Regions from separate parts of the Anaerotignum faecicola genome, predicted to be linked through region 3. Evidence: riboswitches for the same ligand, from Rfam matches in the RefSeq annotation. Region 3 holds a riboswitch; each other region holds the start of a gene.
What was found. A riboswitch is a leader RNA that binds a small molecule or an ion and turns the genes downstream of it on or off. The one in region 3 is predicted to bind cyclic di-GMP.

Region 1: it holds a riboswitch for cyclic di-GMP, as region 3 does, so the genes downstream of both, EJE48_RS04780 (leucine-rich repeat protein) here and EJE48_RS10890 (S-layer homology domain-containing protein) in region 3, are expected to answer to the same signal.
Region 2: it holds a riboswitch for cyclic di-GMP, as region 3 does, so the genes downstream of both, EJE48_RS03650 (S-layer homology domain-containing protein) here and EJE48_RS10890 (S-layer homology domain-containing protein) in region 3, are expected to answer to the same signal.

What each region holds. Positions count from the first base shown of each region.
Region 1 is NZ_BHVZ01000001.1:978,089-982,482, reverse strand. Features, by position in the region: gene hcp (hydroxylamine reductase) at 1-1,449, shown strand, start outside; cyclic di-GMP riboswitch class I at 1,646-1,721, shown strand; gene EJE48_RS04780 (leucine-rich repeat protein) at 1,827-3,068, shown strand; gene EJE48_RS04775 (leucine-rich repeat protein) at 3,089-4,394, shown strand, end outside.
Region 2 is NZ_BHVZ01000001.1:756,430-760,823, forward strand. Features, by position in the region: gene EJE48_RS03635 (M56 family metallopeptidase) at 1-984, opposite strand, end outside; gene EJE48_RS03640 (BlaI/MecI/CopY family transcriptional regulator) at 991-1,368, opposite strand; gene EJE48_RS03645 (beta-class carbonic anhydrase) at 1,510-2,073, opposite strand; cyclic di-GMP riboswitch class I at 2,265-2,356, shown strand; gene EJE48_RS03650 (S-layer homology domain-containing protein) at 2,410-4,394, shown strand, end outside.
Region 3 is NZ_BHVZ01000014.1:190,431-194,824, forward strand. Features, by position in the region: gene EJE48_RS10890 (S-layer homology domain-containing protein) at 1-2,232, opposite strand, end outside; cyclic di-GMP riboswitch class I at 2,290-2,377, opposite strand; gene EJE48_RS10895 (transglutaminase-like domain-containing protein) at 2,910-3,737, opposite strand; cyclic di-GMP riboswitch class I at 3,750-3,837, opposite strand; gene EJE48_RS10900 (amino acid ABC transporter substrate-binding protein) at 4,171-4,394, shown strand, end outside.

The sequences.
Region 1 (4,394 bases), on a different contig from region 3:
ACGGACAATGCCCCCGATGTGAATGACGGCACATGGCGGCTGATGATTGAGGGATTATTTACCACCGTTACAAATGTAAGCTTCAACGAAAAGACACTGCGCGAGCTGATTGACCGCGTACATGCGGAAAAGGCAAGGCTTGTGCCCGACTGTTCGGACTGTGCTGCTCCGTGCGGTCGCGCTGCCGATTACGATATGACGAATCTCTGGAATGCGCAGGAGGATATCCGCAGCCTGAAATCCCTGATTCTGTTCGGGGTGCGCGGCATGGCGGCCTATGCGCATCATGCCCTGGTGCTGGGCTATACCGATGATGCGGTGAACGATTTCTTCGCAAAGGCGCTTTTTGCTGTCGGCGAGGATTGGGGCATGGAGGAGCTGCTGCCCATCGTGATGGAGGTCGGTGAGAAAAACCTCAAGTGCATGGCGCTTCTGGATCAGGCAAATACCGAAAGCTACGGCACGCCGGCACCTGTTACCGTTCCGCTGACTGTGGAAAAGGGGCCGTTTATTGTGATTTCCGGTCACGATCTGCATGATCTCAAGCTACTGCTGGAGCAGACCGAGGGCAGGGGTATCAATATTTATACCCATGGCGAAATGCTGCCTGCACATGGTTATCCCGAATTGAAAAAATATGCGCATCTCAAGGGCAACTTCGGCACAGCATGGCAGAATCAGCAGAAGGAATTTGCAGAGCTGCCTGCGCCGGTGCTGTTTACCACCAACTGCCTGATGCCGCCGAAGGCAAGCTATGCCGACCGCGTATTCACCACAGAGGTGGTATCCTATCCCGAAATGACGCATATCGGCGCGGATAAGGACTTCACCCCTGTGATCGAAAAGGCACTGGAGCTGGGCGGTTATGCCGAGGATAGGATGCTTACAGGCATCAATGGCGGCAATACAGTGATGACAGGCTTTGCCCGCGGCACGGTGCTTGGGGTGGCGGATAAGGTCATCGAGGCAGTGAAAGCCGGCGCAATCAGACATTTCTTCCTTGTTGCAGGCTGCGATGGGGCACGTCCCGGGCGCAATTATTATACGGAGTTTGTAAAGCAGACCCCTGCGGATACGGTTGTGCTGACGCTTGCCTGTGGCAAATACCGCTTCAATGACCTTGACCTTGGCACCATTGGCGGTCTGCCCCGTCTGATGGATATCGGGCAGTGCAATGATGCTTACAGTGCGATTCAGATTGCCGTTGCGCTTGCCGATGCGTTCGGCTGCGGCGTGAATGATTTGCCGCTGTCCATGGTGCTTTCCTGGTATGAGCAGAAGGCGGTGTGTATCCTGCTGACCCTGCTGTATTTGGGCATCAAGAACATTCGCCTTGGCCCGACTTTGCCGGCATTTGTTTCGCCCAATGTGCTGCAGTACCTTGTGGAGAATTTCGGGATTGCACCAATCACGACTCCGGAGGCGGATTTGAAGCAGCTGCTGCAGTAAAATAAGATATCTCTCATGAAAAGGCAACCCAAATGGGTTGCCTTCTTTTTTATTGTAGTGCCTTTAAACGAAACAAAACCACCCTCTTACGAAAAAATATTACAAATTAGGATATTTTTTATAAATTAAGGTTGTAATAGAAATCCCTTTTTGCCATAATTCAAATTGCATAAAATAATAAATTCCGCAGAAAACAAGCATAATTCGGCAAAGTAGGCGAAAGCCTATGACGCAAAGCTACAGGGCCTTTCAACTGGCAGCCAGCTGCAAAAAAACGAGCATTGCCGGATAGGGGCGGTGCTTTTTCTGTTTGTGAAGAAAAAAGGAATTTATTCGCATTGGGTATAAAGAAAGTACAGATAAAGGGAGGAAAAAATATGAAGAAAAATTATTATGCGAAGGCACTTGCGCTGACCGTAGCGGCAAGTATGGTTTCTGTGCCGGCATTCGCGGCGGAGGGGACGGACGACCCTCAGGCACAGGAGAAAACGGTGGAGCAGGACGAGCAGAAAGGGGAAAAATCTGCGAAGGAAGAGCAGGAAAAGACTGAGCAGTCCGTAAAGGAAGAAAAGATAGAAGATGGAATTTCCGCAGCTTCTGATGATGACCAAGAAACTGCCGTTGCAGAAGGGGAAGTTTTTGCAAAAGGGGACTGCGGTGCAACGGAAGAAGATGAGGTTTCGTGGGAACTGGTAAAGAATAACGATACATTATACCGCAAGGCGGAAGAAAACGGATATTCCTACGCAACAACAGCCGAGGACGGATACGAAGAAGTAGGTGGCTATACCCTAACCATTTCGGGCGAAGGCAACATTGCAGATTACTACGGGAAAAATATTACGATTGATAGCTTTGAGGGGGATATTGCTCCTTGGAGAAGAGCCTTACTCAGCGATGTCGAGGCTGACAGAACAACACAGGAGGTTGTTCCAATCACAAAGGTTATTGTAGAAGATGGCATTACAGGAATCGGTACAGATGCATTTTCTTATTTGGCGCTGAATGGGACAATTACATTTAATGAAAACGTAACCCATTACGGCAGCGGTGTTTATTCGTACTGCCCTTTGATTACGACGGTTGATTTTACAAATTTCAAGCCTAAAAATGTTTCGGATTATTGGATACCGGGTCATGAAATGCTGACAGGCAGTGCCGTTCCTTACGGATTTTTTGACAAAGATAAAAGTCTGAATACCTGTATAGTAGATGGAAAAACCTACACCGGTGAGCTTGCTCTGCCGGAATGGATTGATACCATCTGTACAGCAGCATTCCGCGGAACGGGATTTGACACAATCAATTTTGACGATGGTTTGAAGGATATAAAAGAAGTAGGCCCCTATGGTATGAGTAATCTGGCAAATATTGATACATTTACCTATCCGGGGAATGTGGACTTTTATAGCGGCGAGAATCCAAACGGCGGCAAAACGTCCAGTGTTGTATTAACTGGAAGCGGCGTAAAAACTCTGATTATTCGGAATGATGTAAAGGAACTGCCCGACCTTTTCGCTTATCAGCTGAAAGAGTTAAAGAAAATTATCTTTGAGGGAGAAGTAGAGAGTATTGGGGCTCGAATGCCTTCGGCGGATGCGAAAAGCTGGAATCCGTAGAGCTTGGTAAAGTGAAATCCATGGGGAGGGGTGTATTTATCAACTGTCCTTCTCTGAAATCCCTTAAAATCGAAGGGGATGAGGGCTTGGTTCTTTCTTCTGATACTGTAGGGACTTGGGGAAAAGACTATCCCGGTGCCGCACCCTTGGAAACCTTTGAACTGGGAGCAGGGACAATCAATTTCAATTTGAAAGAGAAAAAGGCTACTCTTAAAGAGGTAAAGCTTGGTGACGGTGTAAAGAATATTCCCAATAATTTCTTAAGTGAATGTACCAATTTGGAAACTCTTGAAATCGGAAACGGTATTACAAAAATCGGGAACCATGCTTTTGAACATACAAATATTACAAGTATTACGATTCCGGACAGCGTAACAGCTATCGGGGAACAGGCATTTAACGGATGCACTTCTCTTACGGAGGTAAATATTTCAAAGAATTCTAAACTTGAAACAATCGGGAATCGTGCTTTTCAACAGACAAGCATTACAAGCATTGCAATTCCGGACAGCGTAACAGTTATTGGGAAACAGGCATTCAATAGATGTACTTCTCTTGCAGAGGTAAATATTTCAAAGAATTCTAAACTTGAAACAATTGAAGACGGTGCGTTTTATGATACAAGGGTGCTGAAAATGTATCTTCCCGGCGGAGTAAAAACGCTTGGTGTCGGTGCTTTCCAGAGAACACCTGTGAAAATTTATGATATGAGTGATGTCTATTCTTCTGATTTTACCATCGGGGATTGGTGCATCAATAACTGGTATAATACTAAAGAAGGCGAAGTGGCACCTGAATGGGCAAATAATCATAAGGATATTTATGTAAATAACAACGACATCTTAAATGCCTTATTAGCTAAAAATAAAGCCGGTTCTGTGACTAAAACCTGCTATGTGACAAACGGCGGAACAGTTGATATGACAAAGACAGGTTTTGAGGCTGTTTCTCGTCCGGGCTATACTGTGGAATGGCACAAAAACGCAGACTTTTCCGATGCGGCATATACAGGTAAGCCTAAGGACAGCGAAAATTATTATGCAAAATGGACTTTGAAGGATTCTACAAATACGATTGAAGTTACTTATGATGCGAATATCAGCGGTGTAACGGCAAAAACGTATGCTGAAATTAAAGGAAATGAGCATCTTGCAAAAGCAAGCAGCTTTAGACGTGCCGGTTATACATTTACCGGATGGAACACAGCGAAAGATGGCAAAGGCACTGCCTATGCGGTTAGTGATATTATTCCCACGACCGCGGATATTACCGTTTATGCGCAGTGGAAGCTGAATGCACCTACAGTTTCCGTAACAGGCAATGCGA
Region 2 (4,394 bases), on a different contig from region 3:
TCCACAGCTGATGAGGCAACCGCAGGTCAATGTCAGCACAAGCATAACAGAAACCAGTGCCATGCCCTTTTTTCGTTTGCTTTGATTCATAATCTCCACCAGCCTTTCCTGCAATGCCCGTTTCCCATCGGTGAAACAGGTTGTCAATGCTGCCTGCTTTTCGATGCTGCGCTCCGCCTCCTGCAAAATCATCAGGCCATACGCCTTGCGATACGCCGCATCCCTGCCCTGCACCGCCATGCTGTCGCAGGAAATTTCCAAATCCCGCTCTGCGCGCTTTGCCATCCGCCAGACCAAAGGGTTGCACCAATGGATACTTCTTGCGGCAAGCAGCAGCAGCTTATACCACAAATCCTTCCGCCGCCAATGGATCAGCTCATGACGGAAAATCATTTCCAGCTCCTGCGCGGTGTAGTGCTCATGGGGCAGATAGACAGTTGTGCGGAATAAACCGACCGCCATAGGACTTTCCAGCACAGGGCAAACCATGAGCCGCGGCTGCGTTTTGCCTGCCGTTTCGGCGAAAAACGCCTTTGCTTCGGCAGAGGGCTCTTTCTCCCAACGGCGGAGCAGCCTTTTCATCCGAAAAACGGAAACCGCTGTCCGCAGGGCGAAAAACAGCACGCCTGCCAGCCAGAGCGCAAAGCCAATCTGCAAGGGCTGCAAGGGTTCGGCTTGGGGCTGTGTCTGCTTTTGTGCTGCGGCTGCTGCGCCTTCTGCCTTTGGCGGTGCCTGCACGGGATTGAATTTCGCCTGTACCCATTCATTCGCCTGCTCCTCGGAAATTGCCACATGGATGGGGGCGGTTTCCTGCGGAAGGGTCAGATTCCACGGAATGAGCAGACGCACGGCAAGCACAAGCCAGATGACATAGGATACCTTAGCGGCATACCGCTTAGACAGGCGCGGCAAAAGCCAAAGTGCCGGCAGAATAATCGGAAGCATCCAAAGGCCGACCTTCAAATATTCCAGAAAAATACGCATGGCAGCTCACCCCTCCGTTTCGTCCTCGATAAACGCCTTCAATTCTTCTAAGTCCTCTTTTGTAACCGAATGATTGACATAAAGACAGGCAACCAAATCCCTGAGAGAGCCACCCGTCCATTTCTGAAAATAGCGGCGGCTATCCTCCGCGAGATAGTCCTCATCTGTGACGAGGGGGGTATAATAGCGGCTTTTGCCCTGCTTCTCCGTCTGCAAAAAGCCACGGCGCACCAGTCTGCCCAGAAGGGTCTGCAAAGCGGATAAATTCCAAGGGCGTTCCTTTTGCAGCTCCTCGCGGACGGCAGAGGTGCTGGCAGGGGATTCGATATGCCAGATTGCCTGCATGACCTTGAGCTCTGTATCGGGTAATTTCTGTTTTTCCATGGGGTTCACCTCTTTTACCTACAAGTGTATGTTTATTTATAACATACAGCTGTATGTCCATTCTGTCAAGCGAAATTTTATAAATTTTCCGTAAAAGAAAAAAAGCCGCCGTTCGTAAAGCGAAAAGCGACTTTTTGTATTTTATTCTTTTCTCTCGGAAACGCCGCGGACTGCGCCCGTATGGGGGTCCATGATGAAGCCGAGCACCTCCAGATCCTTAGGCAGCAGCGGATGCTCCCTAATGGCATCGACGGTGCTTTGCACAGAATGATTGATATCCCCGAAGCCGGTCAGCCATTGCTCCACGTTTTTATGGTTTTCATCCACATGGTCAATCGCTTCCTGTGAAATGCCGCGTTCCTTCATCTTGGCAATCATTTCCTTCGGGTCAAGCAGGCGACCGCCGCAATCATCATGCCCGATGACAACGACCGTATCCACGCCCAGCTCATAGACTGCAACCAGAAGGCTGAAAATGACACTGCCATAGGGGTGCATCACGCGACCGCCTGCGTTTTTAATCAGCTTGACATCGCCGTTTTTCAAGCCGAGGGCGGCAGGCAGAAGCTCCGTCATGCGGGTATCCATGCAGGCAAGAATGGCGATTTTACGGTCCGGATACTTGGTTGTGGTATACTTTTCATAGAGACCATGCTCCACGAAGGCACGGTTATAATCCAACATTTTCTTTACGAAATCATTCATAAAAGGGCTCACCTCGTTCATTGTTTTTTCATATTATACTCTTTTTTAAGGATTTTGTCTCTTTTTGTATGGCAAAATATTACAAAAAAATAAAAAGGCACTTGTCTTTTTATGTGAATATGCTATTCTATTCTTATACAACACTAATGTAACTATTTTTATTTCTGTGCGGACGCAGGAACGGGCGTATGTACAGAAAAAGGCACAATCGGTGAAAGCCGATGTCGCAAAGCCAAGGGTCTAAACGGCGAGGGGATTTGCCGCAGGACAGCCGGCTACCGAAATACATATTGTTTCCCTGTTCCGAAACCCGCAAACAGGAAAAGGGGGGTTTTTATGACAGAGAAAAACAAAGGCAAGAAGCTTCTCACTTGGACATTGGCACTTTCTATGACGCTTGCCCTGCCGCCAGTTGGGGTATTCGCAGAGGATGGTGCCGGGGGCGAAGGCTCTCAGCAGACGAATAGCGCGCCTGCTGCAGAACAGTCTGACGGCTCGTCCAATGGAAGCGGAACAAGCAACAGCGAAACAACAGAACCAACAAGCACACCTGAGAACGGCGGACAGAAGACCGAAACTGCCCCCCCCTCAGGGACAACCGGTACTTCTACTTCTTCCGGTGAGGGGCAGAACGGTAAAGATGAAACCTTAAAGCCTTTACTGGCACCTGTAAGCGGTGGAGAAGCAACGAAAGACGAGGGCGAAAGCAACCCTGCTCCTATCAAGGGTGAAGATGAAAACAAAGACGAAACAACTGGCGAAGTAAAGCATGAGGCAACCATCGATGGAACACAATACGATACGTTGAAAGAAGCAATCAGAGCTGCTCAAGACGGCGATACCGTTGTACTGGCGAAGGATGTAACCGCAAACATCAGTATCAACAAATCTATTACACTGAATTTGAATGGGAAAACCTTAACTGCCGACGAAGGAGAACGTGCGATTGAAATTACTCCTACGGTTGATTTTCCAGATGAGCTTAAAACGATACTCCGACAAAGCCATAGCATTGAAAATCCATATTTCCCCAATATCGATTTCAAAAGCTCCCCCTTCCTCTCTGAATATGAGGAGACCTATCCGGATACGTTTAATCTTCCGGTAATCAATGTTAAAATCAAAAATGGTACTATTACAGGTGGGGATCTTTCAAGCAAACAGGACGGTGAAAATAACCAAGCTTTCATCCGCTGTGGTGGCGGCATCCGTATCAGTTCCTGCACTGTTGAATTAACGGACTGTAATATTGAAGGCAATAAAGCAAGGTATGGTGGCGGTATCTTCTGTTCAAACAGTACCGTTACAATCAAGGGTGGTACTATTTCCGGAAATACAGCGGTAGACGGTCATGGTAACTTATACGCAGCCGGCGGTGGTATTTCTTCCTTCAGAAGCGACTTAATCATAAACGATGTTCGGATTACAGACAATACTGCTAACAAAGGCAACACTAGCTATGGCGGCGGTCTTGGTGTAAGAGGTGGTTCTCTTATCATGACTGACACTACAATTAGCAAGAATAAAGCGATCCAGAGTGGCGGCGGTATCTGCATCGGTCCTGTAAATAGCAGTAGTAAATCTATATTTCCTGTTGAATTTACAATTACAGGCGGCTCTATTTCAGAAAATGAATGTACTTATAATGGTGGGGGCATTTACTATGATTCTGTGCAGACTGCAGAACAAAGCCTCCCATGCTCTATTAGCGGAACTGAAATCACCAAAAACAAATCTACCCACAGCGGCGGCGGTATCTATTTAGGTAACAATACTATGTTAACAGTCGGAGATTCAACCCGCATTTGTGGCAATAGTGCTACAAATGAAGGTGGCGGCATTAGTGCCCTTAATGTCACCTCTCTGAATTTAGGCAAGGTTGATATTAAAAATAATCAAGCCTCTGTTCGCGGTGGCGGTATCTACGCACAGACTGTCGGAGCCTTTCAGCCGATCATCACATGCTCCGAAGGTGCTTGTATTGAGGAAAACAATGCCGCTACCGGCGGTGGTATTGCCACCTATGCATATCCAAACACAGAAGCACCTATGACTATAAACATTGAAGCAGGTGCTTCTGTAAAAAATAATACCGCTACAGCTGGTGGCGGTGTTTACACCTATGATCACACAAATCTGACTGTTGAGGAAGGTGTAGCTCTGTATAACAACACGGCAACCGATATGGCTGATGATTTATTCCTGTATAATTCTACTTCTACGCTTCCAAAAGCTACCGATATGTCCGGTGACAAAATTCTTGCTGATGGCAAAGAAATCACCGGTTGGTTCTATGACGGTTGGTATAAATGGAATACCGA
Region 3 (4,394 bases):
TGTATCCTTTACAGCTTCAGGGGCAGTCCATGTACCGCCATCAATCATAAAGGTTACATTTGCGTTGCTCAGTGTCCACTGTGCAACCAGAGTTACGTCTCCATTAAGAGTGAATTCCTGATTTGCCTCGTAAACGTTATCAGTGCCTTCTGCCTTCCAGCCTTGGAAGTCATAGCCTTCACGGCTAGGTGCAGCGGCGGTTGTGTAGCTGCCGAAGAAGTAGCCTTGGGGGTTAGTGGGCATATTTGTAACGCTAGCATCATCAACGCCGTCATCGTATGCTACAGTGTAAACATTGATATTACCGTCCATGTGCCAAGCAAAACCCTCGTTGGTATAGCCTACTGCACCGGGACAAGCGTGAACATTACCCCAGCTGTTAACATTGCTCAGAGAAACATTGTTAGAAGCAGCACTGCCTGTACCAGAGAATTCTTCATTCAGAGTGATGCTATCCGTGCTGAATAAAAGATCAGAAGTTGTTGCACCTTCTGTAGCTTCTACCTTTGTACCTTTTTCGATTTTACCAAAGGTGATGTAATATTCTTTAGCGTTTTGGTTTGCACTATCTGCGTTCCACTGAATCTTTTCGTTGTTTACAGTTACATCGCCTTTCAGATGATCGTTGTTGTGCATGTAACGACCGTAAACATAAACGGGGTAAGCAGGTGTGTATGTATTTGTGAAGGTGATGGGAGTAGTGACAGCTCCTTCAGTTGCATCTGTAAAAGAAACTGTAGCTACCAGATTGCCATCTTCCAATTTGAGGTTTACCTTCATTTTGTAGGTTGCATTATCAAATTCGATATCATCAGAAGAACCAGATGTTTCTTCTTTTACAGTATAGGTGTAATCTACGCCGTTCTCAGGCACAGTGCCGTCTTCACCAATGCCTGCATCGTCGATATCGAATACCATTTTCTGGGTTTCATCAAATTCAAAGGGTGCAGTGGGATTTTCTTTGCTTACAGTGGCTGTACCTGTGTATGTTTCATTAGAATCGTCATCATTGGTAATGCTGATTGTAAATTCGCGTTTAGCGTCATCAGAAAGCTTTTCTGCATTAGTCAGAGTTTTTTCAAATCTGTTGGTATTGCTGTCATCCTTGTTCAAATCAACTTCAACAGCCGCAGAAGTCCAACGACCATAGAAGGTGTAGTTTGTATCGGAGACAGTGATAGAAGTTACGGGGCTACCTTTAAACTCGGAGTTATCATACCAACCGGAGAACATATATTTAACACCGTCTTTGCCTTCTTTAATGAGGTTAGGCGTAAATGCTGCTGCTTCATCGGTTAAGTTTGCTGTGGTATCCCAGTCATATTCTGCATTATCAGTAGGCAATGTTACCGCAAGGTTTTCTGCACCAATCCAGTGGTACTGAACTTTGGTTGTTTCTACGCTTTTAATGTAGAAGGTAACTACATGGGGATTTTTACGGTCAATGGAGACTTCTTTGTCGAGATCCTGTTCGGCACCATCAACAGTGATTTTGGAAATTTCATATTTAGGGTTCAACTGTGCACCAATACCTTTAATGAGATAGGGTTTATCTGCATACCAGTAATCTCCGCTTTTCAGTATAGTAGTGCTGCCATCATTGTTTTCCTGTGCAAATTGGTAGGTTATCTTTGTAGGAGCATCATCATGACTACCATCACTATATCCCCAGTCAGTACCGTAGATAATACCGTAGTTGGAATCTGTAACAAATACCTGTTTGTAATAAACAACTACAGTTTGGTTCGCGCGCAGGGTACCTGTTTTCCCATCTGCTGTAAGATAATTGTACTGGTATTGATACCACTGAAAAGGTATCCACTTCCATTCACCCCAAATGGAAGTGATTTCAGTACCTGTATCGGTTTTATTGACATTTTCACCACCGGTCTGCTTGTTGTTATTATTCTGAACCATTACTTTCCAGAGTTTGCCTGTTAAACCGGAGCCGTTTTTAAGAGTCCCTGTCTGCAAAGCTGTTTCCTGCGAAAAACAAGCTGTTTTTTTGCCGGAAAGCAGACTGTCGAGGGATGTAGATGTTTTGCCGCCTACATTAACGTTGGAGTTGGTACACCAGAACTCCACATTGTTATTGCTTTGGTTGGCGTAGGTGTCAATTCCGCCATAGTCGTTGTCATCCTTCGCAAACGCATTCGCCGGCATCAACGCAATTATCATTACGGCAGCCAAGAGCCAGGACAGAAAGCGTTTGCCTGATTTCTTTTTCATCATAAAAAATCCTCCTTCTTTGTTCTTGTGAGACCCGAAGAAGGAGGATACGATATGTCTTTTGGCAACCGGCTGCCTTGCGAAGAAAAATTCGGTTAGGCCCTTGGCTTTGCGACACCGGCTTTCGTCGGCTGTGCCTTTGTCTGTACACACGCTCTTTCAACGAGCCGCACAGATAATACTATAATGTATTTATATAGATAAAATACATTGCAAAGTTCTGTTACAATGTATTATATCACAACTTGATAAAATTTCAAGTATTTTTGTGGATTCTCAACATATTTGTATGCAATTATATGCAAGTTTTGTTGAAAAAATATGGAAAAATGATGACGGCACGGAAAATGGGGACATGCCGCTATCTAAATATAGAAAACTTGTCTGTTTTTAATGAAAAATAAGCGTTGCTTTTATGCAAAACACCTGAATCGAATTTATTATAATCATCTTAATCCGATTCAATCAAGTGTTTTGCGCAAGCCTGTCCATTTTTCATAGGCAGAGTTTTCCTTGCTTGTGTTGTAGTGGCTATTGGTTGCTTCCTGTACCGCCAGATAATACCATGCGTTTGTGTCTGCGTTATCTGTAAAGGTAGAAATGGTTTTGTTATAGGAAACATATAGCGAAGAAAAGACTTCCTGCTATGTGTTTTTTCTTTATTACATTATTACAATCTGTTATGCTGCGATTGCAAGAGAATCGCTCTGCTGTGCGTAGTGCAAAGGAGATACGCAATCGGACAGGCTGTTTGCGTTCAGTACACGCTCTGTTACAGCGTAGGTCAAATCAATCTGATACCAAGCACCGTCTACGTTTACCTTGTTCCAAGCATGGTAGCTTCTGCCGGCATAGCCCTTTGTCAAAGAGCAAGGGATGCTCTGGCTGCGGCACATAGCTGCAAACAGAGAAGACAGGTCATAGCAGATGCCCTTGCTACTGTTCAGCGTAGCACTTGTGTCAGGGATATATTTGCTTACCTTGCCGGATGTGATTTCATCTGCAAGCTTTGTATCGTAGGTGTAATGCCCTGCAATGTAGTTGTAGATTGCGGTTACCTTTTCTGCATCGGTTGCTGCGCCCTTGCAGATTTCAGCCGCCTTTTGGCTGACTGCATCACCTGCTGCAAACTGCACATCTGCGGTGGAGATAAGGTAGGGAGCATATTCGTTTTTGATTTTTGCATTTACGGTTTCTCTGCTGACAACCTGATAGGTTGTACCGGAAATGTTTTCACATACGGTAATGGTGTATGTGCCATCGCCCTGATCCAGAGAGAACTCTGCAGTTTTGCCGCTGGGGCAGTTTTTATAGGAGGTCTTATTGTCACCGTACTGGATGCCGACCTTCAATTTGGAATCGGAAGTGTAATTTACGGTAACAAAACCATCTTTTGCATGGGAAGTGTCAATAGAACCTGTAGAAGCGCTGGCTGTTACCACGCCTGTCATAGACATTAAAATAAAGGCTGCAACAAATGTGCAAACACAAGAAAAAAGCCGTTTCATACGGAATCTCCTTTCGGTAACTGGCTGCCAGCCCTTTTTCAAGGGGGAAGGCCCTATAGCTTTGCGTCGCCACCTTTCGATGGGTTTGCTATTATCGTTTGAGATGCTGTCGACTACGGCTGCATCTTTTACTGATATTGATTGTATTATTTTTTATACCTACACTATATACCTTTTTTCGCGTTTGTCAATAGAAAATCGCAAAAAATCTGAAAAATCGACAAAAACTCGGCGTACAGACGGATGGGAGAAAGAGGTGGCAGGCACTGCACACAGGGCATGAGAGGACTTGTGTATTTTGCATAAAAAATAAGGAAGAAAAAGCAGATTCTTTTGCTTTACTTTAGCGTAGCAATGTGATACTATGATGAAGAACAAAGGAGCGGCGCTCCGCAGGAACGAAAAAACGATATGAAAAAGGGGACGATAGCGTATGAAAAAGTATTTGGCACTGTTTTTGACAATGGTTATGGGTGCGTCTGTTCTGGCAGGCTGCGGCGGCTCTGACAGCGCAAAGACCTTCACTGTAGGCTTCGATGCGGAATATCCTCCTTATGGCTACAGAACAGAGAGCGGCGATTATGCCGGCTTTGATCTGGATCTGGCTGCTGAGGTCTGCGAAAGAAACGGCTGGGAGCTGGTAAAGCAGCCCATCGA